3 regions of the Photobacterium sp. TY1-4 genome follow, and region 1 is predicted to be linked to each of the others. Evidence: predicted binding sites of a transcription regulator. Region 1 holds the regulator's gene; each other region holds the start of a gene.
The links. The regulator MetJ, encoded in region 1, represses methionine synthesis genes. The targets are predictions, from matches to a motif close to TTAGACNTNTANANGTCTAA.

Region 1 (10,207 bases):
TGCTCTTCATCGACAATGATGATCCCGAGGTTATGGCACGGGGTAAACAGCGCCGAGCGGGTACCGATAATAATCCCCGCCTGGTTGTCCCGTCCGGCCAGCCAGGCCGACAGCCGTTCGGTGTCATTGAGCCCGGAGTGGACGGTTTGCAGCGGCACATTGAAGCGGCGGCGAAAGCGGTTGATGGTTTGCGGGGTCAGGCCGATCTCCGGGACCAGGATCAGTGCCTGTTTGCCGGCGGCCAGCACCGGCTCAAGCAGATTGAGGTAGACCTCGGTTTTGCCGGAACCCGTCACGCCTTCGAGCAGGTAGCAGCCGAAGCCGGGATTGGCGTTGACGGATGCCACCGCCAGGGCTTGCTCGTCATTGAGCCGGGGCTTTTCTTCGGTGATGGCAAAGTCGTCGGTCCAGGCCCGTTGCGGCGGCCGGGCTTCGCAGGCTTCGATCCAGCCCTTGTCACTGAGGGTTTTGAGGATCGCGGCGCTGATCTCTTCGCCCAGCAGGGCTTCGTGGCTCCAGCGGTCGTTGCGCAGCAGGTTCAGGACCTGGGCCTGGCGCGGCGCCCGGGTCGGCAGCGGCTGATCGCGGCCGGCGTCGGTCAGCTGCCAGACCTTGAGGCTGGCCGGCGAGGCTTCGCGCCCTTTGCGCAGCAGGGTCGGCATGGCATTGGCTAGGGTATCGCCGAGCGGATACTGGTAATAGCTGCTGGCCCAGCGCAATAACTCGAACAGGGAGTCCGGCCACAGCGGTGCGTGATCGAGCACGGCCGAGATCCCTTTGAGCTGGTTGAGCGGGAAATCAGACTGGTCGGTGAGGGCTACCACCACCCCGACCAGTTGCTGGCGGCCAAACGGCACCCGCACCCGGGCGCCGACCACCGGGGCCTGGTCGGGCTTGATCAGGTAGTCGAACTGTTTATCCAGGGGAACAGGGAGTGCCACGCGGGCAATCTTGGAGGCCATAACAAACCGCAATTTTCAGCATTGACTAAGATCAGAGAGTGTACCTTGCCCGGAGGCAAGCGCAAAGTGGCGAAAAAGGGAGCGTATCAGTTGATTTGGACGGATTGTTTGATTACTATACGCCGCCTGAATTCGGTGTACTGGAACCCCATTACACCTATTGTTATTAACGACGTGTGGTGCCCGGCTTTGGATCGGGAGAGCGACACGGCCTTACTATTGAGGTTATCCCATGAAACAAGGTATCCACCCAGAATACGCAGAAGTAAACGCGAAATGTTCTTGCGGCAACGCGTTCGTATTCAAGTCAACTCTGGGCAAAGACATCAACCTGGATGTCTGTGACAAGTGTCACCCATTCTACACTGGTAAGCAGCGTCAAGTGAGCACCGGTGGTCGTATCGACAAGTTCAACAAGCGTTTCGGTGCGCTGTCTAGCAAGTAATTGCCAGCAGAATTCCGACAAAAGGGGACGCCAGGCGTCCCCTTTTTGTTTTCCCGCAGCCTGCGCGCAATTTAGTCTATTCTGCCGCGATTGCCGGACGGATCCGGGATGTTTACAGGCCAGTGCGACGATTTCCACCCATTTTACGGTATGCGGATCATAAATTCGCGATACCTGACTACAGCAGTGGGAGATTATTGGCTCGACCAGCCGGGCCCGGCTAGGATTTTCTACCGCTATAGCATATGATTTATCTCCCACTACCCAACTGAACCTCATTTTCTTTCAGGATCTGAAACACTATGTCTGAAGACTTTCGCCAACAAGCGCTTCATTACCATGCTTACCCTGTACCAGGCAAAATTGCCGTAGAGCTCTCCAAGCCTGCTGATACTGTTGAAGACCTTGCCCTTGCTTACAGCCCGGGTGTGGCTGAGCCGGTGCGTGAAATTGCCCAAAACGCTGACAATGTTTACAAATACACCGCCAAAGGCAATATGGTGGCGGTGATCAGTAACGGCACCGCGATCCTTGGCCTGGGCAACCTGGGCCCGCTGGCATCCAAGCCGGTGATGGAAGGGAAGGCGCTGCTGTTCAAGCGCTTTGCCGGCCTGGACTCGATTGATATCGAAGTGAAACACCGCACGATCGACGAGTTTGTTGATACTGTGGCCAACATCGCCGATACATTCGGCGGCATCAACCTAGAAGACATTAAAGCGCCGGACTGCTTTGAAATTGAAAAGCGTCTGATCGAGCGTTGCCAGGTGCCGGTATTCCACGATGATCAGCACGGCACCGCGATCGTGACTGCGGCCGGGATGCTCAATGCCCTGGAACTGCAAGGCAAAGAGATCAGCGAAGCCGTGATCGTCTGTCTGGGTGCCGGTGCGGCTGCCGTGGCCTGTATGGAACTACTGATCAAGTGCGGTGCACAGCGTGAGAAGATCTACATGCTGGATCGTAAGGGCGTGATCCATACCCGCCGTGACGACATCAACGAATACAAGCAGCTGTTTGCCAACAATACCGACAAGCGCACGCTGGAAGACGTGATCGAAGGCGCAGACATTTTTGTCGGCGTATCCGGTCCGGATCTGCTGTCACCGGAAGCCCTGAAGCTGATGGCGGACAAGCCGGTGGTCTTTGCGTGTTCTAACCCGGATCCGGAAATCAAGCCGGCGCTGGCGCATGCCGTGCGTGACGATTTGATCATGGGCACCGGCCGTTCGGACTATCCGAACCAGGTCAACAACGTACTGTGCTTCCCGTTCATCTTCCGCGGTGCCCTGGACGTGCGCGCCAGTGCGATTAATGACGAGATGAAACTGGCAGCCGTGAAGGCGATCCGTGAACTGGCCAAAGAGCCGGTCCCGGCAGAAGTGCTTAAAGCGGCTGGCGTGGACAGCCTGGCCTTCGGTCCGGAATACATTATTCCGAAACCAATGGATCCGCGTCTGCTGCCGCGCGTGGCCAAAGCCGTGGCGGTGGCTGCGGTTGAATCCGGTGTTGCCCGGATCGACATGCCGGTCAATTACATGGCTGATAAATAATTCAGTCGGATAGGAAAAAACCAGCCCACGGGCTGGTTTTTTTGTCTCTGGCGGCAGAAAAGCAGCGATTACTCGTTGATGTCTTCGTACTTGATGCCCATCTCGTCCATCAGGGCTTTGGCCTCGGCCGGCAGATCATCCGGGCGGTCTTTGCGGATGTCATCGTCGGTAGGCAGGGGCTGGCCGGTGTAGGCATGCAGGAATGCCTCACACAGCAGCTCACTGTTGGTGGCGTGACGCAGGTTGTTGATCTGACGGCGGGTACGCTCGTCAGTCAGGATTTTCAGTACCTTCAATGGAATCGAAACGGTAATTTTTTTGACTTGCTCGTTTTTCTTACCGTGTTCCGCGTATGGGCTGATGTACTCGCCATTCCACTCTGCCATTTTCTACCTTCTCAGCGATATTGGATTGAATAAATTAGATGATGGGTGAATTTTAGCGGGATTTACCGCCACAAGCAAAGACATATAGACGTCCAGAAGTGTTGACGTCTTTATGGATTATGGCTAATGTTGGTGCTCATCCGTTCTTCACCGCAGGGCCAGCCCTCAGACAAGGAAAGTAAATATGAGTGACAAGAAGCGAGCGACCGTTGCCGTCCGCACCGGGATCGAATCGGACACCCAATATAATGCGGTGGTGCCGCCTATCTACCTTACTTCGACTTATAGCTTCTCACAACTGGGGGAAGTACCGCAGTTTGACTATTCCCGCTCGGGCAACCCGACCCGCAATACCTTGGCTGAAGCGCTGGCTGCGCTGGAAGGGGGCGCCGGGGCCGTGGTGACCAACTGCGGTACGGCGGCGATTAACTTGCTGGTCACTGCCCTGCTGGGGCCGGATGATTTGGTGGTGGCTCCGCATGACTGCTACGGCGGCACCTACCGCCTGTTCCATACCCGGGCTGAGAAAGGGGATTTTCAGGTCTGTTTTGTCGATCAGACCGATCCGGCCGCGCTGGCAGCGGCACTGGCCAAGCAGCCCAAACTGGTCTGGGTGGAAACACCATCCAACCCGTTGCTGCGGGTGGTCGATATCGCCGCGGTGTGCGAACAGGCGCACCAGACCGGGGCGCTGGTCGCGGTGGACAACACTTTCCTGTCCCCGATCCTGCAACAGCCGATCGCCCTGGGCGCGGATTTTGTCGTCCATTCGACCACCAAGTACATTAACGGTCATTCCGACGTGCTCGGCGGGGTGCTGATTGCCAAAGCATCGGAGCAGGCGGAAACCCTGGCTTGGTGGGCCAACTGTATCGGTGCCACCGGGGCGCCGTTTGATGCATACCTCACGCTGCGCGGACTGCGGACCCTGGCCCCCCGGATGAAGCTGCACGAAGAGAACAGCGCCCGGATCCTCACTTACCTGCAAAGCCAGCCGCTGGTCGGGCAAATCTATCACCCGAGTCAGCCCGAACATCCGGGCCATGCGATTGCCCTCAAGCAACAGCAGGGATTTGGCGCTATGCTCAGTTTTGAAATGGCCGGCAGTCAGGCGCAGCTGGAATCGTTTGTCCGCCAGCTGCAATGCTTTTCTCTGGCGGAGTCCCTCGGCGGGACCGAAAGCCTGATCTGCCATCCGGCCAGCATGACCCACCGGGCGATGTCGGATGCAGCGCAGGCCGAAGCGGGCATTAAGCCGTCCCTGCTCCGGTTGTCCGTGGGACTGGAAGATGCCGATGATTTGATTGCCGATTTGGCGCAGGCGTTTGCCCTGGCAGCGGAGGTGACGGAATGAGCCAGCCGACAGCACGACAGCTCCACAAATTTGGCGGCAGCAGCCTGGCCGATCCGGCGTGTTATCGCCGGGTGGCCGAGATCATCGGTGAATATGCCGGTCCTGAAGATTTGATTGTGGTTTCCGCCGCCGGCAAGACCACCAACCAATTGATCGCCTGGGTCGAGTTGCTGCGAAAAGATGGCCGACAGGCCCATGAGGCGTTGCAGGAACTGCGGGCGTTTCAGCAGGCGCTGATCAGCGAGCTCGTGACCGGCCCGGCTGCGGATGAGCTGCAAACCCAGCTCCACCTGGAGCTGAGTACGCTGGCCAAGCTCAGCGGTCCGGATTTGACGGAAGCGGCGGTGGCCGCGGTGCTTGGGCATGGCGAGCTGTGGTCTGCCCGGTTGCTTGCTGCGTTGCTGGCGCAGCAGGCGATGCCGGCGACCCATCTGGATTCCCGGACGTTCTTGCGGGCCGAGCGGGCCGCGCAACCGGAAGTCGATCGCGCCCTGTCCTGGCCGCTGCTGACGGCTGAGCTGGCCCAGCACAGCCGGCACCGGATTGTGATCACCGGATTTATGGCCCGCAACGCAGCCGGTGAAACCGTGCTGCTGGGTCGCAACGGCTCGGATTATTCTGCGACGGTGATCGGCGCTTTGGCGGAAGTGGCACGGGTGACGATTTGGAGCGATGTGGCCGGGGTGTACAGTGCCGATCCGCGATTAGTCGCCGATGCCTGCCTGTTGCCGTTGCTGCGGCTCGATGAAGCCAGCGAGCTGGCCCGTCTGGCAGCGCCGGTGCTGCACAGCCGCACGCTGCAGCCGGTGGCTCAGAGCGCAATTGATTTGTCTCTGCGTTGCAGCCATCAGCCGGAAGCGGGTTCGACCCGGGTTGAGCGGGTGCTGGCCTCCGGGCGCGGTGCGAAAATTATCACCTCGCTTGATGATGTCTGCCTGATTGAGCTCGACATTGCCCGTTCGCATGATCTGGCCCCGATCCAGGCTGAGCTGGCCAGGTTGCTGCAACGGATCCAACTGCCGCCGCTGGCGCAGAGTGTCGAAGCCGACAAGGGCCGGATCCGGCTCGCCTATACCCGGGAAGTGGTCAACGGGGTGCTGGGCTCGCTGCAGGACAGCGGGATCACCGCCGAGCTGCGTCTGCGGGAAGGCTTTGCCATGGTCGCGGCTGTGGGTGCCGGGGTGATCGGCAACCCGGTCCATTGCTACGGCTTTTCGCATCAGCTCAAGAACCAGCCGGTGGAATTTATCAGTGAATCGGAGCAGGGGCTCAGCCTGGTGGCGGTGCTGCGCCGGGTCGATACCCGGGCGCTGATTGGCCAGATCCACCAGAGCCTGTTCCAGGCCCAGAAGCGCATTGGCCTGGTGCTGTGCGGCAAAGGCAACATCGGCAGCCGCTGGCTGGAACTGTTCCAGGAAGAGCAGGCCAATCTGGAAAAACGTCACGGCAAGAGTTTTACCCTGATTGGTGTGGCCGGGAGCGACCGCCACTGGATTGATTTTCAGGGCATCGATCCGGCGCGGGCGTTGACGGCGTTTGAAGATGAAGCCGTTGCGTATGGTGAAGGGGAGTTGTTCCAGGCCCTGGCCAACCATCCGTATGATGATGTGGTGGTGCTGGACGTCACCGCCAGTGCGTCACTGGCGGCGAAATATCCGCAAATTGCGGAGATCGGCCTGCATTTGATCTCAGCCAACAAGGTGGCTGGTTCGGCGTCGGGGTCGCAGTATCATGCGGTGCAGGATGCTTTTGCCAAAAGCGCCCGGCACTGGCTGTATAACGCCACGGTCGGGGCGGGACTGCCGGTGAACCACACGGTACGCGATCTGTTGGAGAGCGGGGATGAAATCCTGGCCCTGTCGGGGATTTTCTCCGGTACCTTGTCCTGGCTGTTCCAGCAGTATGACGGCAGTGTGCCGTTCTCCCAGCTGATTGAGTTGGCCTGGCAGCAGGGACTGACGGAACCGGATCCGCGCCATGATCTCGATGGCAGCGATGTCATGCGCAAGTTGGTGATCCTGGCCCGCGAATCCGGGTTGAAGCTGGAGCCGGAGCAGGTCCGGGTAGAATCCCTGGTCCCGGAAGCGCTCGCATCGCTGAGCCTAGACGGTTTCTTTGAGCAGGGGGAAGTGCTGGACCAACGGCTGGCCAAGCGCCTGGCAAAAGCCCAGAAAGAGGGCCTGGTGCTGCGCTACGTGGCGCGGCTGGATAAGCAGGGCCGGGCGGTGGTTGGCGTTGAGGCCCTGCCGCCGGAACATGCGCTGGCCAACTTGTTGCCGTGCGACAACATCTTCGCGATTGAAAGTCGTTGGTACCGGGATAATCCGCTGGTGATCCGCGGGCCGGGGGCCGGTCGGGATGTGACCGCCGGGGCGCTGTTGTCAGATATCAACCGTCTGGCGGCCCTGTTATAGCGAGTGCGTATTTGCATCCGATCCTGTTTTTTCCTACCGGAGCAGTGAAAATTGCCGCCTATACTTGTCTTGCTGGCGGTAACCTCTCCCTGGAATTCAAAAGCCCGCAGACTGCGGGCTTTTGTGTTTTAGCCGGGTTGCCGATAGATGAAGATCGTGCACGATCAAGTTGAATAAATTTCATGATGGGCAGGTTGACAAGAAATTGGTTACAAGACATTCTGTAGACATATAGACGTCTAAACGGTTATTTGACGTCATCACGGATTAGGACCGCGGCCGGGGCCGGAGCAGAAGGAAAAAATTATGGGGTATTCATACGCAAGCCATTTTGACACGCTGAATCAGAACATTGCCGATCTGAATGGGAACATCAATGTGTCATTTGAATTTTTTCCGCCGAGCTCTGCGCAAATGGAGCAGACGCTGTGGGAGTCGATCCACCGTCTGAAAAATCTCAAGCCGAAGTTTGTGTCGGTGACTTACGGTGCGAACTCCGGTGAGCGGGACCGCACCCACTCCATTATCAAAGATATCAAAGAGCAGACCGGCCTGGTCGCTGCCCCGCACCTGACCTGCATTGATGCGACCCGTGATGAGCTGCGTGCCATTGCCCGGGATTACTGGAACAACGGTATTCGCGATATTGTCGCCCTGCGCGGGGATCTGCCGGAGAAAGGGGTGAAGCCGGATATGTATGCGGTGGATCTGGTCAAACTGCTGCGTGAAGTAGCGGACTTTGATATCTCCGTCGCGGCGTACCCGGAAGTGCATCCGGAAGCCAAAAGTGCCCAGGCGGATCTGATCAACCTCAAGCGCAAAGTCGACGCCGGCGCCAGCCGGGCGATCACCCAGTTCTTCTTTGATGTCGAGAGCTACCTGCGTTTCCGGGACCGCTGTGTGGCCGCCGGGATCGATGTCGAGATTGTTCCGGGGATCCTGCCGGTGTCGAACATGAAGCAGGCCAAGCGTTTTGCCCTGGCCAACAATGTCAAAATCCCGAACTGGCTGGAGAAGCAGTATGAAGGTCTGGATGATGACTTGCTGAGCCGCCAGATGGTGGGCGCGAGCAATGCGATTGACCTGGTGCGGGTGCTGAGCCGCGAAGGGGTGAAGGACTTCCATTTCTATACCCTGAACCGGGCCGAGCTGACGTACGCCATCTGTCACACGCTGGGCGTGCGTCCGGTGCAGGTGCAGCCGGCCTGAATCGTCTGAGGTCATTCAGGGCTCGATGTTGCTGCGATGGCCTTTGCGGATGCGATGGTCTTTGCGGATGTGATAGCCTTCTCGGTTCAAAGCGGCCAAAGCCAAAGCCAACGCAAGGGTAAGTCATCACAGGGTCCAAGGAATAAAAAAAGCCGCGATTGCGGCTTTTTTTATATCACATGCGGGGTTCTCCCGGCATCCGGCTTAGTCGTTCAGGGCGACCTTGCTGCTGTCGCTGTCCATGTCTTTCAGCTCAGCCAGCACCTCTTCTGCCCAGTCAATCCAGGCCTGGCGGTTATGGATACCGCGGCGCAGCGTCAGGCGATCCAGACGAGACTGGCGATCCATGTTCTTGTAATCGCCGAAGTGAACTTTTTCCAGCTCGTGGTAATGGTTCATCAGGGTATGAGACTCTTCAATCAGAGCCTCCAGCTGCTGCTGCATCGGGACGGAGTTGTACACGCCGCACACCAATAGCTTGGCGGAAAACTCATCACGAATGGTTGGGTTGCGTGCAGGCTCCTGAAACCACTCGAACAGTGCCTGACGGCCCAGATCCGTAATGGAGTAAACTTTGCGGTCCGGCTTGCCTTCCTGCGGCTCCAGCTTACAGGTGACCTGGTCGTTGGAGGCCATCTTGTTCAGCTCGCGGTACACTTGCTGATGGCTGGCCTTCCAGAAGTAGCCGATGCTATGTGAAAATTCTTTGGTGATATCGTAACCGGTTGCGTCGCGACTGCTCAGCACCGTCAAAATTACATGTGGTAGTGACATCTCTTCTATCCGTTAAAATACTACAAATATAAAAACAATCAGGTCACGTTACTCGTCGCTCTTTGGCGTCCGTTATAATCGTCTTGTTGCAGTGCCTGATCGGGATCACGTAGCATACACATCAATATGATCTTTATCGACACTGAATTGTGATAATAACCATTTTTAGTCACGGCTAATTGTTCATCTTGTGACGTTTGTCTATATCTTAAGGTTTAAGATGCACTGCAATCCTTTTAGATTCACCTTTGTTCACAGTGCATGCAATTACTGTAGACTATGCGCTCAGTTACATTTCGTCTCATTATTGAGTCATGGAACGAAAAACTTATTTCGGTGGGAAGACCCGGAAAAGCGCCGGGCTGTGGTGCGGGGGATGAAAATAACAGGCCACCGCGCCGGGCGGTGGCCTGAATAGATGCGGGATGCAACGGGCCGGATTAGCCGGTGTTGCGCATCCCGGTGGCAATCCCGGCGATGGTGATCATCAAGGCCTCTTCCAGGATCGGCGACGGGGTCTCCTGCTGGCGGGTCCGGTACAGCAGCTCGGCCTGCAGCATGTTCAGGGGTTCAACGTAGATATTCCGCAGGCGGATGGACTCCGCACCCCACGGGTTCTGCTCCATCAGGTGGGCGCTGTTTTCGACTGTCAGCACTGCCTTGATATCCTGTTGCAGCTGCGAGCGCAGTTGCTCACCCAGCGGCCACAGGCGCTGGTCGGTCAGGCGGCGATCATAATACTCGGCAATTTCGATATTGGTTTTGGTGTACACCATTTCCAGCATCCCCAAGCGGGTGGAGAAGAATGGCCACTCGCGGCACATCTCTTCCAGCTGCTTGGCATGGCCTTTATCAATCGAGTACTGAATTGCTTCCCCGGCACCTAGCCAGGCCGGCAACAGCAGGCGGTTCTGGCTCCAGGCGAAAATCCACGGGATGGCGCGCAGGCTTTCCACACCGCCTTTCGGGTTGCGCTTTGACGGACGCGAGCCGAGCGGCAGTTTGCCGAGCTCCAACTCCGGCGTGGCGGCCCTGAAGTACGGCACGAAATCCGGATTGCCGCGTACGATGGCGCGATAGGCGTCGCAGGAGATCTCCGACAACACATCC
Region 2 (10,207 bases), 440 kb from region 1:
TGGCAGATTGGTCCGTAGCAGGCTGGAGCAGGACGGCAAATTCATCGCCGCCGATGCGGTAACAGCGGTCGGAGCTCCGTACGGCTTGTTTCAGCAGACTTGAAAAACGGCGGATCACTTTATCACCGTCCAGGTGGCCGTATTTGTCGTTCACTTGCTTGAAATTATCCAGGTCAAACATCATCAGCACCAGGCCGACATTGCGCCGCTCGCTCATGGCGATGGCATGCTGGATATCCTGCTCGAAGCTGCTGCGGTTGCCGAGGCCCGACAGGTAGTCGCGCAGCGCCATGTTCTTGACCCGGCGATATTCGATGGCATTCGCCAGCGGGCCGGCAAATAACCGGTGGTAGGTGTGCAGCAGGCTGATTTCGTCTTTATCGAGCGGGTAGGGGGTGGCATATTGCAGCTTGCCCAGTTCGTTGTCGCCAAATCGCAGGACAAAGGTTTGCCGGTGTGGGGTCGCCTGGCCCCGGCGGATCAGGGAGGTGGTTTCTTCGTACGCCCAGACCATGCGGCTGACATCAATCTGTTTTTCGACTTCGCGGGCAAAAATCTCAAAAATTAAGCCGAGCTCCAGCTTGCCCTGGAATTTTTGCAGGATCAGCAGGCGTTGATCAGCCCCAAGGGGTTTGGTCCTTGGTTTGCTGCTGTCGGCAAAGATATTACTCCAGACTTTCGGATCCATAAGGGCGTCAAAAAAAGATCAGGGGGTTACTATAGGCAATTATTAAGCCATTTCAACACTTATCATGGGTTTTTATCAATAAATATAAGGATTTATTGCAGGAAATTGCGAAGGATCGTTTCTTTTTCCAGGGCGTCGTGATATCCCAGCTCGATCAGGGCGTGAATATATGCTGGTTCGAACAGGATATAGCTGGTGATGGCAGCATCATCTTTTGGACTCAGGCCGGTCAGACGCATTAATGCCCGGGTCATCGGTGGCATCTGACAGTAATATTTCTGCGCCAGAGGCTCAAAAGATTGGCTGGGATAGAGCAGGAGATGATCGACGATCTTCATCCCCATTTTTTCTTTCTCGGTTGGCGGCAGGGCCTGGATCAACTGATTGGAGCGCGCCAGATGCTCCAGATCCGCGGCCAGAGTATCACTGAAAATGGTGTCCATCAGGTGGCCGCCCAGGGTTGCCAGCCCGGGCGCTTTGGTGTGATCCATTTCATTGATCTTTTGGTTGATCAAATCAATGGTCAGGATCTTGTCGGCGCCCATTTTCAGGGACGGACGTAGGGGAGCGAGTTGGTGGATCGAGCCATCGCCGTAATAGGTCCGGCCGATCCGCACCGCCGGGAAGACCACCGGGATCGCGGCCGAAGCCAGCAGGTGCTCAGTGGTGATCAGGGAGCGGCGGCCCTTGGACTTGGCCCGGTTCCACTCGGAGATTTCCGGCTGGCCCTGAAAAAAACTGACGGACTGGCCGCTTTTGTAGCTCGAGACGGTGACGGACAGGCCGTGCAGGTTACTGGCCAGGATCTGCTTTTCCAGCCGCTCATAATTGTTGACCTGATTGAGCAACTGGCGCAGCGGACGGCTGTCGAGTAACCCAAACGGCGGGCGTTCATGATAGTCGGCCTGCAGACGGGCCAGCCATTGGTGGGCGAGGTAACCGGTCATGCCCAGGGCACTGGCCCGGAACACCCGGCGGCTGTGGAGCCGGGCCCAGATCCATTCCAGCTTTTTGACTCCGAGTCGAAAGCAGGAGGCATAGCAGGCCATGGCGGTGGCATTGATGGCCCCGGCAGATGTGCCGGAGTATATGGTAAACGGGCTGTGGTGAACGCGGGGATACCACTCGGCAATCGCCTTCAGCACGCCAACCTGATAAGCGGCGCGGGCGCCCCCGCCGGGTAGTAGCAAGCTGATCCTGGGCTTATCCTTCGCCATGGGGTTTATCCTTTTCTCTTTCTCGGCTCACTATATACCGGATTTATCTGACATTGGACAGTGGCAGCCTGCTTCTGAGATCTGCGGCAGGTGTCCTGGAGTCCGCCGTGGGTCAGGAAAACGGTCATCAAAAAAGCCTCCGCAAGGGAGGCTTCATTGCATGAGAGTGGTGGATTAAGCCAGCTTTTGCTGAATAAAGTCCACGATTTCAGTCACAGGTACGCCTTCTTTGGTGCCGGCACGACGGTCTTTATATTCCATCTCGCCGTTTTCCAGGCTGCGGTTACCAATGACGATGGTGTGCGGGATCCCGATCAACTCGTGGTCGGCAAACATCACGCCCGGACGCTCTTTGCGATCGTCAAACAGGACTTCGATGCCAGCAGCGGTCAGGTCAGCGTACAGCTTTTCAGCAGCGTCGCGGACTTCGTCTGATTTCGCCATGTTCATCGGCACAATCGACACCTGGAACGGGGCAATCGCATCCGGCCAGATGATACCGTTGTCGTCGTTGTTCTGCTCAATCGCCGCAGCAACCACACGGGTACAGCCGATGCCGTAGCAGCCCATTTCCATGATCACGTTTTTGCCATCCGGGCCCAGTACCGCCGCGTTCATCGCTTTGGAGTAGTTGTTGCCCAGCTGGAAGATGTGGCCGACTTCGATGCCACGCTTGAGCAGCAGGGTGCCTTGGCCGCATGGGCTTGGGTCACCTTCCACCACGTTACGCAGATCTTCGACCTGGCCCAGCGCCACGTCACGATCCCAGTTAATGCCGAAGTAGTGTTTGCCGTCGATGTTGGCACCGGCACCGAAGTCACTCATGACAGCGACAGTGCGGTCAACAATAAACGGTACCGGCAGGTTGACCGGACCCAGTGAGCCAGGGCCGGCATTCACGATGGCACGGATTTCTTCTTCGGTGGCAAACTCCAGTGGCGCAGCAACGCAAGACAGGTTCTCTGCTTTGATTTCATTGAGCTCGTGGTCGCCACGGATGATCAGGGCGATCAGTTCTGCTTCAACGTCGTCCGAAGCTTTCACAAACAGGGTTTTCACGGTCTTGTCGATCGCGATCCCGTGCTGTTCAACCAGCTCGTCGATGGTCTTGGCGTTCGGCGTATCCACCAGCGTCATCTCCTGGGTCGGCGCAGCGCGCTCGGTTGCCGGTGTCAGTGCTTCTGCTTTTTCGATATTGGCCGCGTACTCAGACTCAGTCGAGAAGGCGATCAAATCTTCACCGCTCTCGGCCAGAACGTGGAACTCGTGCGAGCCGGAGCCGCCGATCGAGCCGGTATCAGCCAGTACTGGACGGAAGTCCAGACCCATACGGCTGAAGACGTTGCAGTATGCCTGATGCATGATCTCGTAGGTTTCAACCAGGCTCTCTTTGTCCAGGTGGAACGAGTAAGCATCTTTCATGATGAATTCACGCGAGCGCATTACCCCGAAGCGTGGGCGTACTTCGTCACGGAATTTGGTCTGGATCTGGTACAGGTTCAGAGGAAGTTGTTTGTACGACTTCACTTCGTTGCGAACCATGTCGGTGATCACTTCTTCGTGCGTTGGGCCCAGCACAAACGGTCGGTCGTGGCGGTCAGCGATACGCAGCAACTCAGGACCGAACTTGTCCCAGCGACCGGTTTCTTCCCACAGCTCAGAGGGCTGAACCACGGGCATTAATGTTTCGACTGCACCTGCATTGTTCATTTCTTCGCGAACAATGTTTTCGACCTTACGCAGAACACGCAGACCTGTAGGTAGCCAGGTGTATAGACCTGAAGCCAGCTTACGGATCATACCTGCACGTAGCATCAGCTGGTGGCTGATCACTTCTGCGTCGTTTGGAGTCTCCTTCAGCGTTGAAAGAAGATATTTACTGGTACGCATTGATGGTATCCGTTGGTTAGATGAAATGAATTGGATTCGGGGCCAGCCCCGCCCGCCGTTTTAGGGCGATAACCGCATATATTAACAGCCTATTGCCGGTTCGCCAAAGAGAACAAGCGGTTGGCGGCTGTTATTTTGTGACCGGACGCGCCAGCGTATGGACGGTGATCTGCGCGTCGCTGACACTGAATTTTACATTGTAGTCGAACAGGTGCACGGCGTACTCCTTGGGATCCGGCTTGCCTTTTTTGTAAGCCGGGCGTGGATCCTGCGCCAGTACTTCTTCAATCACCGCCCGTTGACGGGCCAGGTGGCGGCCGTGCAGTTGTGACTCGGCTTTGGGACTGAAGTGTACCGGTAGCGTCGGCGGGCTCTCACTGGCAAACCCGCCGATGGCGTCGGGCAGACTGTCGGAGTAGGGAATATAGGGCTTGATGTCGACTATCGGGGTGCCGTCGACCAGATCCACGCCACCGAGTTCGAGGATCACATCGCCACCATGCTGGCGCACGCCGATCAGTTCAACCGCGGACATCCCGATCCCGTTGGGACGAAAGGTCGCGCGGCTGGCAAATACGCCGATGCGTTCATTCCCGCCGAGGCGCGGCGGCCGAACGGTCGGACGCCAGCCTGCCTCCAGGTTCTGATCAAACAAAAACAGCAACCACAGGTGGCTGAACTGCTCAATGCCCCGGACAGCCTCCAGGGCATTGGCTTCCCCTTGGAGCACCAGTTCCGAGCGGGCGCTGGGGACCAGTCCGGGCTGGCGCGGGACGGCAAATTTTTCTTTATACGGCGAGCGGATCACGCCAATCGGATCAATCTGATAACTCATGATATCGGGCCTTTTTCAGTCTGGCGCTGACGATAGCATAAAAATAGTGCTTGATCTTTTAATGAGAATTGATGTCAAATAATATGTTATAACATAACAATCCGGTTTGTGGTGTTCACTGGCCGGACATTGCTCAAGGAGTTCAAATGAAACCAGGTATTCACCCGGAATATCGCACCGTGGTCTTCCACGACACCAGTGTGGATCAGTATTTTTTGGTCGGCTCGACGCTGAAGACCGAACGCACCATTGAATGGGAAGACGGTAACACCTATCCGTACTACACGCTGGATGTGTCTTCGGCTTCGCATCCGTTTTACACCGGCAAGCAGCGGGTGGTCAGCAGTGAAGGGCGGATGGCCCACTTTAACCGTCGATTCGGTCGCTTCGGCGCCAAGCAGGAGGGGTGATCATGCAAGTACTCAGTTCACTCAAAAGTGCCAAATTGCGCCATCGGGATTGCCAGGTTGTGAAACGGCGCGGACGGATCTATGTGATTTGTAAATCCAACCCGCGGTTCAAAGCGGTTCAGGGACGGGTAAAAAAACGTTAACGAGATAGAGCCGGCAGCAAGCGCTGGTCGGCAGCGATAAAAAAGCCCCTCCGATTGGAGGGGCGAGGCTTGTTTCAGGAAGGAACAGTCGCCTTGAAGTGATCAACTTTGAAGTCATCAACCTTGAAAAAACGGGCCTTGAACTTACCAGCCTTTCACGACGCCGCCCTGGAAGATTTCTTTGGCCGCTTCATACACGGTTTCAGATTGGTAGGCTTTGACGAAAGTCTGCACGTTTTCAGCATTCACGTTGTCTTCGCGGGCCACAATCAGGTTCACGTAAGGTGAATCTTTGTCTTCGACGAATACCCCGTCACGCTCTGGTGTCAGGTTGATGCTGCTGGCATAGGTGGTGTTGATGATCGCCAGTTGCACATCATCCAGTGAACGCGGCAGTTGGGCTGCTTCCAGCTCAACAATCTGCAGATTCTTCGGATTCTCGACAATATCCAGCACGGTTGCCGTCAGGCCAGCCCCGTCTTTCAGGGTCAGCAGGCCCTGCTGTTGCAGCAGCAGCAGTGAGCGGCCCAGGTTGGTCGGATCGTTTGGTAGCGCGACTTGATCGCCTTCTTTCAGCTCATCGATGGATTTGATTTTGCTCGAGTAAGCGGCGATCGGGTAGACAAACGTGTTACCGGCAATTGCAAATTTGTAGCCACGGTCAGTGATTTGCTGATCCAAGTATGGTTTGTGCTGGAACGCATTGATGTCGATCGAGCCTTCTTCCAGTGCTGCGTTCGGTGAGACGTAGTCGGTGAAGGTGATCAGCTCAACATCCAGGCCGTATTTGTCTTTGGCTTCCTTGGCAGCCACTTCAGCCACCTGTGCTTCTGCACCCGCCATGACACCGATTTTAATTTTGCTGTTGTCTACCGCAGCTTCTTTCTCGCCGCAGCCGGTCAGAACCAGTGCCGAGGCCAGGCCGGCAACTGCAAACAGGTTTTTCAGATTAAACGCCATGTTACTTCTCCTTAAAAGCGGGATTTCCATAATCCTAGTCGTAAATTGTTTTGTTGTGCTTACGTTGTGGTTCGTATCGGGTGGACTTAGCGGTGATCGACACGCTTGACCAGATGATCACCGGCAGACTGAATGCATTGCACCAGAATGACCAGCATGACCACGGTGATGAGCATGACGGTGCCGTCGAAACGCTGGTAGCCGTAGCGGATCCCGACATCGCCCAGACCGCCGCCGCCGACAGTGCCGGCCATGGCGGAGTAGCTCACCAGGGTCACCAGCGTAATCGTGATGGCGTTGATAATCCCTGGCAGGGCTTCCGGCAGCAGCACCTTGCTGATGATCTGGCGCGGTGTGGCACCCATCGCCTGGGCAGCTTCGACCAGGCCGCCTGGTACTTCCAGCAGCGCCCCTTCAACCAAGCGGGCGATAAACGGAATGGCGCCAACGGTCAGCGGCACAATTGCCGCGGCGGTCCCAATTGAGCTGCCAACCACAAAACGGGTAAACGGAATGATGGCAACCAGCAGGATAATAAACGGGATCGAGCGGCCGATATTGGTCACGGTCCCCAGAACCTTGTTCAGCGTCGGGTGCTCCAGCAGCCCGCCTTGTTTGGTCAGGTGCAGGGCGACACCGGCCGGGATCCCGATGGCGAAGCCTATCAGGCCGGAGGCAAACACCATCACCAGTGTTTCACCCAGCGCCTCAATCAGTAAATATGTCAGGCGTTCATTGGCCTGCCACCAGTTCGCAATTGTTTCAAGCAACATAACCCAGTACCTCTACATTAACCTTGTGATCGCGCAGGAAGGCAATGGCCAGCTCTGCTGCTTGTTCGGTGCCGAAAAACTCCGCCAGCATCAGGCCGAATTTGACGCCGCCGGCATAATCCATATCGGAGCTCAGAATGCTGATATCGATATTAAATTCGCGGGCCACCTGGCTGATCAGCGGAGCGTCCACGGAAGCGCCGGTAAATTCCAGGCGAACCAGCGGGTAGCTGTTCTCAACCCGGGTGTCGGTGAGCCGGGCGCGGTAGTCTTCCGGGATTGACAGATCCAGGGTTGAGCGAATGAACTCCCGGGCCAGATCCGTTTTCGGATGGGCAAAGATGTCGCCGACCGGACCTTTCTCGACCAGTTCACCATCGCCGATGATTGCCACTTGGCTACAAATGTTTTTCACCACATCCATTTCGTGGGTGATGAGCAAAATAGTCAGGTTCAGCTTGCGGTTGATCTCTTTGAGCAACGCTAGAATTGACTGCGTGGTGGCCGGATCCAGCGCACTGGTCGCTTCATCACACAGCAGGACTTTCGGATCGGACGCCAAGGCCCGGGCGATGGCTACCCGTTGTTTCTGGCCGCCGCTTAGGTTGGACGGGTAGGCACTGCTCTTGTCGGCCAGCCCCACCAGTTGCAGCAGATCAGTAACCTTGCTTTTGAGGTCCGCTTTTTTGGTGCCGGCCAGTTCAAGCGGCAGGGCCACGTTGTCGAACACCGTCCGGGAAGACAACAGATTGAAGTGCTGGAAGATCATCCCGATTTTACGCCGGGCTAACGTCAGCTCCTGGGCGGAAAGCTGAGTCAAATCGACACCATCGACAATCACATGGCCGCTGGTGGGTTTTTCTAACAGGTTCACGCAGCGGATCAGGGTACTTTTCCCTGCACCGGATGAACCGATCACGCCGAAAATTGTGCCTTGCTCAATGGAGAGGTTGATATCACGCAGCGCGTTGATTTCCTTTTCTCCCTGATAGAACACTTTGTTCACTCTATTGATTTCTATCATCGAACTTCCTGAGCTGTTTGCTGCTGCCCAATACAATTCACCGGGCAAAAATGGGTGATAATGGTTTAATTTGTTGCTGTTTATTGTGTTTACACTGTAATTAGTTTGTGCGTAAAGTGTTTCCTAAACGCTTATGTGGTTGATGCTAGGGTGTCTAGACGGCTAAGTCAATAGATATTTTTACGTCTGGACGTCTAAAAGGCTTTCTTGACTTGAGCCAAAATCTGTCGCCCTGGCAGAAACCGGACGGATAAACGGATGAATCCCGGGGTGAGCCGTGTCATAATCGCGCCAGTAATGTAGACAGACAGAGGGCTGACTTTTGGCCAAACCCGCAGTTTTTATTGATCGTGACGGCGTGATTAACGTGGATCATGGTTATGTGCACACCGTCGATGATTTTGAGTATGTCGACGGTGTTTTTGAGGCGTGTAAAAAGCTCAAGGCGATGGGCTATTTGCTGGTCCTGGTCACCAACCAGGCGGGGATTGCCCGTGGCATGTACAGCGAAGATGAATTCCTGACCCTGACCGAGTGGATGGACTGGAACTTTGTCGACAACGGGGTGGAATTTGACGGGATTTATTACTGTCCGCACCATCCGACGGAAGGGAAAGGGGATTACCTGCAGGATTGTAACTGTCGCAAGCCGAATCCGGGGATGTTCATTTCAGCCCGCGATTTCCTGAAAATCGATATGGCCAACTCGGTGATGATTGGTGACAAAACCGATGACATGAAAGCGGCGCAGGCGGCAGACGTCGGCACCAAGATCCTGGTGCGTACCGGTAAACCGATCACCGAAGCCGGCGAAGCACTGGCCGATACCGTGCTCGACAGCGTAGCGGATGTTCCGGCCTGGCTGGCTGCGCGTTAAACCGCAAAACAGTACACCACTTCCAGAGATAAAAAAACAGGTCGCCGAGGCGACCTGTTTGCTTAAGGTTTGAAGAGATTAGCGATTATAAATTGGCAGGATCTCCAGGACATCTTGATAGCGTTGCATCTTTTTCAGCATGGCTGGCTGCTGCGCTGGATCCTCAAAGTCGGCCAAATCAATATACTCTAGTTGTAGCGTATTGTTATCGGTCGCCGGATCGCGCAGTGCCTGGAACTCTTCCAGCGTTTTGATCATCTCAAAGGCCAAGGCATTGTTCGGTGTAGCATAGTAGTAGCGGCCATCCTGACGTTGATAGCGAACGGTCTCTGCCAGGTGGTCGTCATTGCTACGGATGGCGACGTACTGGGCACGTTCATTGCCGCGGGTAAATTCGCCGTTGTCACTGCTGCGGAACTGAACCACCAGGTTGAGCAGGGCTTCGATTTCGCTGTATTCCCCTTTGGCCGGCAGATCAAAATAGCGCTTGATCGAGCGGGCATAATAGGGGGCTGCCTCGACTTTGGTATCCGGGTCAAAGTGGATGAAATCACCTTGCGGTTTTGTGACCTTTCCTTCGCTGTCACGGAACAGATCCGGATAGAAGACCTGGTTCATGATGTTGGTACCCAGCGCGATATCCTGAAGCAGGTATTTGAAGACATCATAGCTGTAGAAGGTACCACCGTCGCCCGGCACGACATACGGGAGATCCGCCAAGGCGGTATCGGTCCGGTCGGTGGTGCGGCGGATGCCGTCCCGCTCTAGCAGGGTTGCCATGGAAGCGAACTTGTCCGGCCAGAATCCGTAGTAGTCGAACATGCCGACGTAGTTGTACTTTGGATTGGTATTTGGCGCTTTGCCGCTGTTGAGCATCTTACCCGCTTCTGCAGTGACGGTCAGGCCTGTTGAGGCCAGATACTTACTAACTTCTGGGTGGAAACAGCTGTGCGGAACCTCGCCTTGCTTGAGGGCGCTGCGCAGTGCACTCTCGTTGATGATGTCGTGCAGGCGCTGGTACTGAACGTCACCGTCTGCATCTTTGACTTCACACACTTGATCCGGCTGGAGCACCACCTGGATCAGGTTATTGCGCAGCTCATCGACAGCTCGGGGCAGGCCACAGTAGAAGTCATAGTTAAAGTCCGACTCCGGCCATAATGGTTTGGCATTACAGGCTGGATCGACTTTATGCAACAGGAGCCAATTATTGGTATTAAACGGAAGGTACTGTTTCATCCGATCGAAGTTTTGCAGTACTTCCCGCCAGCTCATAAAGTCGTTGATCCTACGCTGGGCATAATCTTCCAGGCTGCTTTCGTCAAAGTTCTTTTTACCCATACGGTTGGTCCGCATGTCGTGCTGCTCGTAATAACGCTGCCAGTAGAAA
Region 3 (10,207 bases), 1.7 Mb from region 1:
TGACCAAAGGTGAAATTTGCCCGGGCCAGCGTGGTCGGGTTCACAAAACGTTACCGGTATTGCTGGTGGGCTGGCTGTTGGCTGTTGTGAGCCATCCTATCGCTCTTTTGCCGTTGCTGACACTGAGCTACTTCACGTTCCAGGTGAAAACCGGTAAAACCCGGGATGCGGGTCCGTTGAAGGTTTTATATGCTGCCGATGCGCTGGCGATTCTAAGCTGGCTTGGGTTGTTGCCTTCAATGAGCGTACCGGAAATGGCGCTCAGCCTGATGGCTGTGCCGCTGTTCGGTGCTTCGCTGGCGCATTTGTTGCTGACCCAGGCCCGGACCCGGTTGCAGGCGTTTCACCGGATTCTGCCGTTTACCGGTTTTGTCAGCGCAATGCTGAGTGTCCTGACGATGCTGTGGGCCCTGTCCGGGCTGGATGAGTCGCAACTGGAGCTGCTGGTGAACGATGTGGTCGGCGCCCTGGTGCTGCTGGTGTTGTCACTGCTGGTCTGGGCCGGGCATCTCTTGCTGACCAAAACGGTCAATCGCTGGCAACTGCTGGCGGCCTCACTGCTGTTGGTTGCTTCCGGCAGTTTGCAACTGGCATTTATTTAGTGCGAATACGACACCGGATTCGATGAGCATGAGCGCCAGATGGCGCTCATGTTGCATCTAAAGTTGTATGTTTCTGGATCTGCACCCGTGTTTTCTCTGTCGTTAGGGAACGCGGCAGGTTTTGTAACCAGGCCAGCAACAGCAACAATGACTATGCTTACTGAGAGTCACTGAAGTCGTTTCGGTCAGGGGGAAGCATGGAAATTACAAACTTGTTGAAGATGGATGGCAATATCGTGCTGGGTATTGTCAATGAGAAGCTGCGGCTGGAATGCTCGTCGATTGATGATCTGGTCAGCCGTTATGAACTGGATTACGACGAGTTAAACGACAAGATGGAATCATTGGGCTTTCGCTATGATCCCATCTCCAATCAGTATAAATAAGATCAGTCTGTTGAACCCGGCTGATGAAATCGACTGTTGACCGAATCAGCTGGCATCTCTGAGAGATAAAGCGGCTCGGGCGCGGAGGCCATTAAGCCGCTTTAATTCCTTCCAAATGGGTTTGGCATTGCTGTTTTGCGGTGGCAAAGAATGCCTGCAAATAATGTCGGTCTCGCTCGGAGGCGCGAATGGCAGCGAATAAGCGCCGCCACAGGCCGTCACCGAGCGGTTTGCTGACCACCAATCCCTGACGGGCAAAGTCATAAATTGCCCAGTTGGGCAGGGCGGCGACGCCGAGTCCGGCGGAAACCATTTGTACCAGCATCAGAGTATTATCTGCCTGCTTCCAGTGACTCGGCTCAACGTCGGCTGGCTGGAGGAAATGTTTGACCACATCTAACCGTCCCTTCTGAACCGGATAGCTCAGCATGGTTTGATCGGCCAGATCCTGCGGCGTTATAAACGGCTTGTCTGCCAGCGGAGACTGGGGAGAGACAACCAGCCGCATTTCAAAATCAAACAATGGCTCGAAGTGAACCTCACTGCGTGGCTGAATATCTGAGGTGATCACCAGATCCAGCTCGCCGGCACCCAAGGCGGGCAGGGGCTCAAAGCCGAAGCCGGAGGAGAAATCCAGGGTGACGCTCGGCCAGTGGATCTGATATTCCTTCAGAGCCGGCATCAGCCATTGGAAACAGGAGTGGCATTCGATCGCCATATGCAGCCGCCCGTTGATGTCTTCTTTCAGACTGGCTAGTTCATACTCGGCTTTGGCAATTTTTGGGATCAGTTCGTCCGCCAGGCGGAGCAGAATTTCCCCCTCGGCGGTAAATTTCACCGGCCGGGTTTTTCGCAAGAATAACTGACCGCCCAGCCGCTGCTCCAGATCTTTGAGCTGGTGAGACAGTGCTGACTGGGTCAGGCAGAGGGTCGTGGCGGTTGCCGTCAGAGAGCCGGTGTCTCGCAGTACCGAGAGTGTTCTGAGATGTTTAACTTCAATCATGGTTTTTGCTTACCGTCCCTGTTGCAAGTGCTTTATCCGTATCGGTTGTCAGTTCAACTCATGCGTCCCGGATAAGAGAGAAGTTCACTGTACCGCCAAAAATTGGATGTGTAAACATCTGGACGTCTAAACGTGTGAATTTGATATGAAAGATGATCAATATTAAATTTCTTCATGATCAGTTTGAATTTTAAGACATTGTTCATCAAACAGCGTTCAGCCATTGTGAAGTCATCGACACGGAACCGCATTCATAAGGTAATGATGATGACAACAACACAGACAACGCCGAAAACAACGACTCATATTCTTGGCTACCCACGGGTGGGGAGCCAGCGTGAACTGAAATTTGCGCAGGAAAAATACTGGCGTGGAGAAATCAGCCAGCAAGAACTGAAAGAGGTGGGGAGCCTGTTGCGTCACCGTCACTGGGGCGATCAGGTCGGTGCCGGACTGGACTATGTTTCGGTGGGTGATTTCGCCTGGTATGACCATGTTCTGGGAACCAGCATGCTGCTGGGCCATATCCCGCAGCGCCACAATCACGGCCATCCGGATCTCGATACCCTGTTCCGCGTGGCGCGTGGTAAAGCACCGACTGGCTGTGCTTGCGCGGCGTCGGACATGACCAAGTGGTTCAATACCAACTACCACTACATTGTTCCTGAATTTACCAAAGACGATACGTTTAACGTCAGCTGGACTCAGCTGTTTGAAGAAGTTGTGGAAGCACAAAAAGCCGGTCATGCAGTGAAACCTGTGCTGTTGGGGCCTGTGTCTTACCTGTGGCTGGGCAAAGAGAAAGAAGCTGATTTTGACCGCCTGTCCCTGTTGCCGCGTTTGTTGACCGCTTATCAGCAGATCCTGAATAAACTGGCGGCTCTGGGCGTTGAGTGGGTGCAGATTGACGAACCGGTGCTGGCGCTGGAGCTGCCTCAGGCCTGGGCGGACTCATTCAAGCTGGCGTATCAGGTGCTGAACGGCAGTACCAAGCTGTTGCTGACGACGTACTTCGACAACATCACCCATCACCTCGAAAAAATCGTTGAACTGAAAGTCGATGGCCTGCATATCGACCTGTCGGCCTCGCCGGAGCAGCTGAACGACGTTGTAGCTGCGCTCCCGGCCCATTGGGTGCTGTCTGCCGGTGTTGTGAACGGTCGCAACGTGTGGCGGGCCGATCTGGCTCAGCAACTGTCTATCCTGGCCCCGGTAAAAGCGCAATTGGGTGAGCGCTTGTGGCTGGCCAGCTCCTGTTCGCTCTTGCACAGCCCGATTGACCTCGACCTGGAAACTGAGCTGAACCCGGAAGTCCGCCAGTGGCTGGCGTTTGCCAAACAAAAATGTCGTGAAGTGACCCTGCTGGCCCAGGCACTTGACGGTAGCGACGTCGCGGTGCAGGAATGCCAGCACTACAGCGCGCCGATCCAGGCCCGTGCGACGAGTGAATTGGTCAATAATCCGCAAGTCCGTCAGCGTACTCAGGCGATCACTCCGGCACTGGCAGAGCGTAAAGCACCGTATGCAGAGCGTGCCCGCCAACAGCGTGCTGCCCTGAACTTGCCGTTGCTGCCGACCACAACCATTGGCTCGTTCCCGCAGACCGATGAAATTCGGGTGCAACGCCGTGACTTCAAAGCCGGTCGTCTGTCTGAAGCCGATTACAACACGGCGCTGAAAGGGCACATTGCCGATGCCATCGCACGTCAGCAGAAGCTGGATCTGGATGTGCTGGTTCACGGTGAGGCCGAGCGAAACGACATGGTCGAATACTTCGCCGAGCTGCTGGAAGGCTTCGCAGTGACTCGTTTTGGTTGGGTTCAAAGCTACGGCTCACGTTGTGTGAAACCAGCGGTGATTGTGTCGGATATTTACCGTGCCAAGCCAATGACGGTTGAGTGGATCACCTATGCGCAGTCGCTGACTGACAAGCTGGTGAAAGGCATGCTGACCGGACCGGTGACGATTCTTGGCTGGACCTTCCCGCGTGAAGACTTGAGCCGTGAAGCTATCGCCAACCAGATTGCCCTGGCCTTGCGCGATGAGGTGGCTGATCTCCAGGCGGCCGGGATTCAAGTGATTCAAATCGATGAGCCGGCGATCCGTGAAGGGCTGCCGCTGAAAGCCTCGCAATGGCAGACGTATCTGGATTGGGCGGTGAATGCGTTTAAGATCTCTGCGGCCAGTGCAGAGCCGGAAACTCAGATCCACACCCATATGTGTTACAGCGAGTTCAACGACATTATTAAGTCGGTGGCAGCCCTGGATGCTGATGTGATCACCATTGAGACCTCGCGCTCGGATATGGAACTGCTCAAAGCCTTTGAAGCCTTCGATTATCCGAATGAAATTGGTCCGGGTGTGTATGACATCCACTCACCGAATATTCCGGAAGTGGCGCAGGTGACCCAACTGGTCGAGAAAGCCGAAGCGCTGATCCCGGCTGAAAGACTGTGGATTAACCCGGACTGCGGCCTGAAAACCCGCAACTGGGAAGAAACAGAAGCTGCCCTGCACAACATGGTCACTGCGGCCAAGGCACTGCGTGAACAGTGGCAGGCGAAAGTCAGCTAAGCGGGCTGGATACACTCAGACGACCCCATAAAAAAGAGCGCTTCGGCGCTCTTTTTGTTTGCTCTCATCCGTTCAGCATCGGATCCGCTGAGTTAGCGAATCCACTTCCAGACTGAATTTACCCAGGCATTGACCTGTTCGGACCATGCCGAACCGGGACGCAATCGGTGTCGTTACGACCGGGCTTACTGGTTATCCTGACGTTTGAAGATCAGGGTGTGCTCCCGGTTGCTCAGCACCAGTTCATTCCCAACAATGCTGGCCTGGCTCCAGTCCATCAGCGTGCTACTCATCAGTTGTTCCATTTCCATCGCCGGTGCCGGACAGGCCATCATGGTCATGCCCATTTTCTCAATGCGTAGTTTGCCCGCTTTCAGCTCCGCCTGACCGAAATAACGGTTACAACCGGAGTGGCCGTTAGCAGCCATATCCGGATCAAACTGCAGGGTCGGGGCGGAGAAAGGTTCCGGGAGCGAAACGGGGGAGCTGTCGACTTTGGTTAGCACCCAGTTGTGGGTGGCCAGATCAGTGTCTGCGATCATTTTGGGTGGTGTCGGCTTGTCGGCGGCACACGCCGAGAGCAGGGTGGTAATGGCGAGAGCCGTCAGTAAGCGCTTTTTCATGATTCATTCCCCAACGGATGAAGGATAATTTCGGATAAATTGTTGCTATTTTTCAAGGTGCTGTCGCTATATTTTTCAATGTGCTGTCGTTATTGAGTATAGAGACCGGAGCCCGGAACGTCTGTTTATCATGCCCGGTTTCGCTTGAACTGAACATGAACAGGCGGTTGCCGGGCCACTCCGGGCGGCCGAAGCTGTGGTCAATCTACGTCAGATGGTGCTGTTACAGCGATGGCCGTGAATAGCTTGGCAAAAATCAACGCGGGATATGTTAGGCGGATGTCAGTTATCGGCTTATTTTCGAATTCAGGCCTTTGTTCAATAAGGATTTATTTTCTGGGTGAATGCAATGGCGGCCGGAGATAAAAAAGCCCGCCAGATTGGCGGGCAAAGCAGCGAGTCGCTTAATTTACATTACAGGATGCGTGATGACATTATGACGCCGCCAGTGCCGGTTCGGACGCCCGCTCAGACGCCCCTGTGCGGTGCGGATGGGGCACCCGAAACAGCAGCGCATAGCTAACCGGCAAGACTATCAGCGTCAGCAGGGTGGCAAAACCCAGGCCGAAGATGATGGTGACCGCCATGGCTTCAAAGAATGGGTCGAAAATCAACGGGACCATCCCCAGCATGGTGGTGATGGCCGCCATGCACACCGGCCGGACCCGGCTGACCGAAGAGTCGAAAATGGCGTCGTAGGTGGGTTTGCCACTGTCGAGCTCTACCCGGATCTGATCGACCAGGACAATGCCGTTTTTAATAATCATCCCGCTCAGGCTCAGCATGCCGAGGATCGCCATGAAGCTCAGGGGTGAATTGAGCAGCAGTAGGCCTGCCGCAACCCCGATAATCGCCAGTGGGACATTGAACCAGATCACCAACGGCTGACGCACGGAGTTAAACAGCAACACGGTGATCAGGAACATTGCCAGGTAGCCCATCGGCAGTGAGCTGAAGACGCTGGTCTGTGCATCCCGCGAGGTTTCATACTCGCCGCCCCATTCCAGGGTGTAGCCTTCCGGTAGCGGAATTGCCTCGATTTCGTTCCGGATCTTACGGTGGACCGAGTCTGCAGTTTCTTCCGTTCCCAGGATCGGGTCGGCCATCACGGTCAGCATACGCTTGCGATCGCGACGCATGATGATCGGGTTTTCCCACTCGGTCTCAAACGCAGACACAATCTGGCTGACCGGCACAAAGGTGTTGTATTCCGAACTCCAGACCTGCAGCTTGTGCAGGCTGTCGGCATCGAGTCGTTCTTGCTCCGGTGCCCGGGCCAGGATTGGCATCAGGTGCGATTGCTCGCGGTAGGTGCCGATAATCTTGCCGCTGAAATTGGTCAGCAGCGCGGTGTCCAGATCCTGTTTGCTGATCCCCACTTCCCGTGACTGGGCGAGGTTCAGTTGCGGGCGAACCACCGTGACCTGATTACGCCAGTTGTGACGGACATTCTCCGCCGTCGGTTCGGCAATCATGATCTGCTCGGCCTGAGCAGCCAGCTGACGCAGGATCTGCGGGTCTTCCCCGTAGAAACGCGCTTCAATCTTGGCTGGTGGCGTCGGGCCGTTTTCCAGATACTTGACCCGGAACTCAGCTTCCGGATAAGTCGCTCGGAGATAGTCTGTGAGCTGCGGCATATTGCGGGTTTGCTGTTCCAGGCTGTCCATCTCGATAATGAGCTGGGCATAAGCTGCATAGCCTTTTTCCGGCACATAAGGCAGCACGAAGCGCTGCGCCCCCTGACCAATCACCGAGGTCAGGTTTTTCAGGCCCACATGGTTCTTGGTCTCGTACTGCAGCATGTCGTCTTCAACTTGTTTGATGAAATCTTCGGTGGTGCGGATATCGGTGCCTTCCGGCATCCAGACGTCAACAAAGAAAATCGGGGTATTTGACGGTGGGAAAAAGACATTCTTTACATGCCCCATGCCGTACACCGCTGCGATCAGCATGACCAGAACCAACCCGATACTGGCGGCCCGGAAACGCATTGCGGCGGTCAGCAGGGTCCGGTAGAGGCTGAAGAACCACCCCTGATACATATCCTGCGGCTCATCCGTGGCTTCGCCGTCTTTAAACAGCAGATGGCAGAAGAACGGGGTGATAGTAATCGCCGTGATCCAACTGATAAACAGCGATACCAGCAGAACCTTAAACAGCGAATTGAGGAATTCACCGGTTGCATCGCCGGACAGGCCGATCGGCGCGAAGGCGAGAATGGCAATCACGGTCGCACCCAGCAGCGGCCACTGGGTTTGCTTGACGATTTGCCCCGCCGCTTCAAGGCGGGTTTGGCCGCGCTGAATACCGATCAGCACCCCTTCGGTGACCACGATGGCGTTATCAACCAGCATCCCCAGCGCAATGATCAGCGCGCCGAGTGAGATGATTTGTAGCTGAATGCCCATCACGTTCATCATGATGAAGGTGCCGAAAATTGTCAGCAGCAGGACCGCGCCCATGAGGATCCCGGAGCGCAGGCCCATGAACATCAGCAGCACGACAATCACGATCGCGACCGATTGTGCCAGGTTGACTAAAAAGCCCTGGACGGACACTTCAACTGCAGACCCCTGGTCATAGACGGTGTTGAGTTCCATCCCTATCGGTAACTGGGATTGCATTTCGGTGATTTTGGCGGAAACGGCTTTGGAGACATCGACGACATTGACCCCCCCGGCGAAGGAGACGCCGAGCGACAGGGCATTCTGGCCCTGGTTGTGATACAGGATATCCGGGGTTTCGGTGGTGGTTTTGTACACTTTGGCAATATCGCCCAGGTAGACCAGGTCTTCACTGTTCGGCGGGCTGACCAGCAGTCGGTTCATCTCGGATACATCGTCGAACTCACCGGTTGGGTGAATCCGGATCCGGTTGCCGCCGACGAGGATTTTACCGGCGTTCGAGACCACGTTCTGATTTTGGATCTGGCTGTAGATATAGCCCTGGTCCTGCCCCAGTGCGGTGAGTTTCTCCTGGCTGATCTCGACTACGACTTGCTCTTCCGGCACACCGGCGACGGAGACTTTTTTAACCCCTTCAATCATCACCAGCTCACGGCGCAGGTAATTGGCGTAGTTTTCCAGCTCGCGGTAGTCGTAGCCGTCACCACGGATGTTCAGCAGGACGCCGAAAACGTCGGAGAAATCATCGATGATGATCGGCTGTGCTGTGCCCGGCGGCAGCTGGCTGATGGTGTCGTTGACTTTACGGCGCAACTCATCCCACACTTGCGGGAGCTCTGTCGCGTCGTAGGTATCTTTCATCTCGATTTCAATCTGGGACAACCCGGCGCTGTTGATCGAGGTGATATGTTTGACCTGCTGCATTTTCTGAATGGCATCTTCCAGCGGCAGGGTGACTTCTTCTTCGACCTGCTCGGGCGATGCACCGGGGTATGGTGTGATCACCAGCGCGTTTTTGATCGTAAATTCAGGAAATTCCAACTGGCCAAGGCCGGTGAATGACACCGCGCCGCCAATCAGCATCAGCAATACGAACATCCAGCTGACGACTTTGTTTTTAATACTGTAATGAGCCACATTCATGAATTAAACGCCCCGTTCCCAACGCAGGGGTTTGACTTCCATGTTGTCTTTGAGGGCTGTTGCACCGACAGCCACGATTTGATCCCCGGTTTGCAGGCCGGACACCACCTCAATGCCGTTCCCGCGAATTTTGCCCAGATGAACTGAAACGGCTTCGATCTGGTTGGTGGTGTGATCATAGCGCCAGACTTTGGTGTCGGTGCTGTTGTCGGTCCGGACAATTGCGGTCATCGGCAAAATGGCAATGGCTTGTTGGTGCTGGCTGAGGGCAGACATATCCAGCAGTAACTCAGCGCTCATGCCCGGCAGAATGTTGAGGTTTTCCGGCGGGATCAGGCTGAACACAACCTCGTAGGTCTGGCTGCCCGGACTGACTTTGCTGGCTCGCTCTTTAAACTGGACCGGATAGGTGGACGACTGGCGCGACGAGGTCAGGGTCGGGGTAAAGCCTTTCTCCAGGGCCAGGGTTTGCGGGGCACTGAAACGAACGCGGGGCTTGAAGGCTTCGTCGAAGGAGATATTTTTCAGGGACATCAGCAGTGATTCAGGGACCTGAATACTCACATCGATTTTCTCGTTTCCTTGCAGGGTCAGGACCACTTGGGTGGGTTGCACATTCTGATAGTTATCCAGATTGATTTTTGCCACGATCCCGGAGAATGGTGCTTCGAGACGAGTATAGGCCAACTGATCCCGTGCGGTATTCAGCGCTGCCTGCGCAGATTTCAGCGTCGCCTTGGCCGTATCAAACTCGGCTTTGGAGATCAGCTTGCGGTTGTACAGCTCTTGCTTGCGGGTAAAATCGACCAACGCCAGCTCATGATTGGCCTCGGCATTGAGCAGGGCGTTTTTGGCGTCGCGATCATCGAGTTGGGCGAGTAGTTCGCTTTTGTTCACTTGCTGTCCTTCGACCAGCTCAAGTTTCACCAGCTCACCACCGATTCGAAAGGCCAGATCCGCTTGCCGGCTCGCTGCAATCTTGGCCGGGAAAATACGCTGTTGCTCGAGCTTCATGTCTTCGATCGTCATGAGTTTGACCGGACGGATCGGCGGTTCAGGCTGAATTGCGCTTTCGACATCGTTGCAGCCGGAGAGAACCGGTACAATGAGCAGGGCAATTAAGCTCAGGGATTTAGGCGTCATTTTGATGTTGTTCCTTATTCGCATCTCATGCGCACACTATACCGATCACTTGAGTTGCGAATAACCGGACGATTTGGGAATATGTGTTCCGAAAAGTGGAACAAAATTGCGCATGATTTGATTTACAATGGGCACCGGCTGTGAACTGAGGGGTTGTGATGAAGACTGAAGATATGAAACTATTTCATCAAGTTGTTGATGCGGGCAGCTTGATCCGGGCTGCGGAGATTTTTGATTTGCCCAAATCGAACCTCAGCCGTCGGATTAAATCGCTGGAAGACGAGTTGTCGATCCGCTTGTTTCATCGCAATAATCGTTCGATGCAGCT

Region 2: the regulator MetJ is predicted to act here: its motif matches at 8,119-8,138, upstream of metN (methionine ABC transporter ATP-binding protein MetN).
Region 3: the regulator MetJ is predicted to act here: its motif matches at 2,102-2,121, upstream of metE (5-methyltetrahydropteroyltriglutamate--homocysteine S-methyltransferase).

Annotation. Positions count from the first base shown of each region.
Region 1 is NZ_CP099734.1:222,926-233,132, forward strand. It holds gene priA (primosomal protein N') at 1-962, opposite strand, end outside; gene rpmE (50S ribosomal protein L31) at 1,195-1,407, shown strand; gene NH461_RS01065 (malic enzyme-like NAD(P)-binding protein) at 1,710-2,960, shown strand; gene metJ (met regulon transcriptional regulator MetJ) at 3,029-3,346, opposite strand; gene NH461_RS01075 (O-succinylhomoserine (thiol)-lyase) at 3,531-4,700, shown strand; gene NH461_RS01080 (bifunctional aspartate kinase/homoserine dehydrogenase II) at 4,697-7,114, shown strand; gene metF (methylenetetrahydrofolate reductase) at 7,421-8,323, shown strand; gene NH461_RS01090 (PadR family transcriptional regulator) at 8,528-9,097, opposite strand; gene ppc (phosphoenolpyruvate carboxylase) at 9,538-10,207, opposite strand, start outside.
Region 2 is NZ_CP099734.1:659,443-669,649, forward strand. It holds gene NH461_RS03260 (GGDEF domain-containing protein) at 1-688, opposite strand, end outside; gene NH461_RS03265 (patatin-like phospholipase family protein) at 781-1,905, opposite strand; gene NH461_RS03270 (proline--tRNA ligase) at 2,080-3,795, opposite strand; gene tsaA (tRNA (N6-threonylcarbamoyladenosine(37)-N6)-methyltransferase TrmO) at 3,926-4,630, opposite strand; gene NH461_RS03280 (type B 50S ribosomal protein L31) at 4,777-5,040, shown strand; gene ykgO (type B 50S ribosomal protein L36) at 5,043-5,183, shown strand; gene NH461_RS03290 (MetQ/NlpA family lipoprotein) at 5,328-6,143, opposite strand; gene NH461_RS03295 (methionine ABC transporter permease) at 6,230-6,916, opposite strand; gene metN (methionine ABC transporter ATP-binding protein MetN) at 6,906-7,940, opposite strand; gene gmhB (D-glycero-beta-D-manno-heptose 1,7-bisphosphate 7-phosphatase) at 8,263-8,817, shown strand; gene NH461_RS03310 (zinc-dependent metalloprotease) at 8,896-10,207, opposite strand, start outside.
Region 3 is NZ_CP099734.1:2,131,406-2,141,612, reverse strand. It holds gene NH461_RS10045 (hypothetical protein) at 1-602, shown strand, start outside; gene NH461_RS10040 (DUF4250 domain-containing protein) at 800-988, shown strand; gene metR (HTH-type transcriptional regulator MetR) at 1,080-1,991, opposite strand; gene metE (5-methyltetrahydropteroyltriglutamate--homocysteine S-methyltransferase) at 2,259-4,565, shown strand; gene NH461_RS10025 (META domain-containing protein) at 4,751-5,188, opposite strand; gene NH461_RS10020 (efflux RND transporter permease subunit) at 5,623-8,736, opposite strand; gene NH461_RS10015 (efflux RND transporter periplasmic adaptor subunit) at 8,740-9,879, opposite strand; gene NH461_RS10010 (LysR family transcriptional regulator) at 10,038-10,207, shown strand, end outside.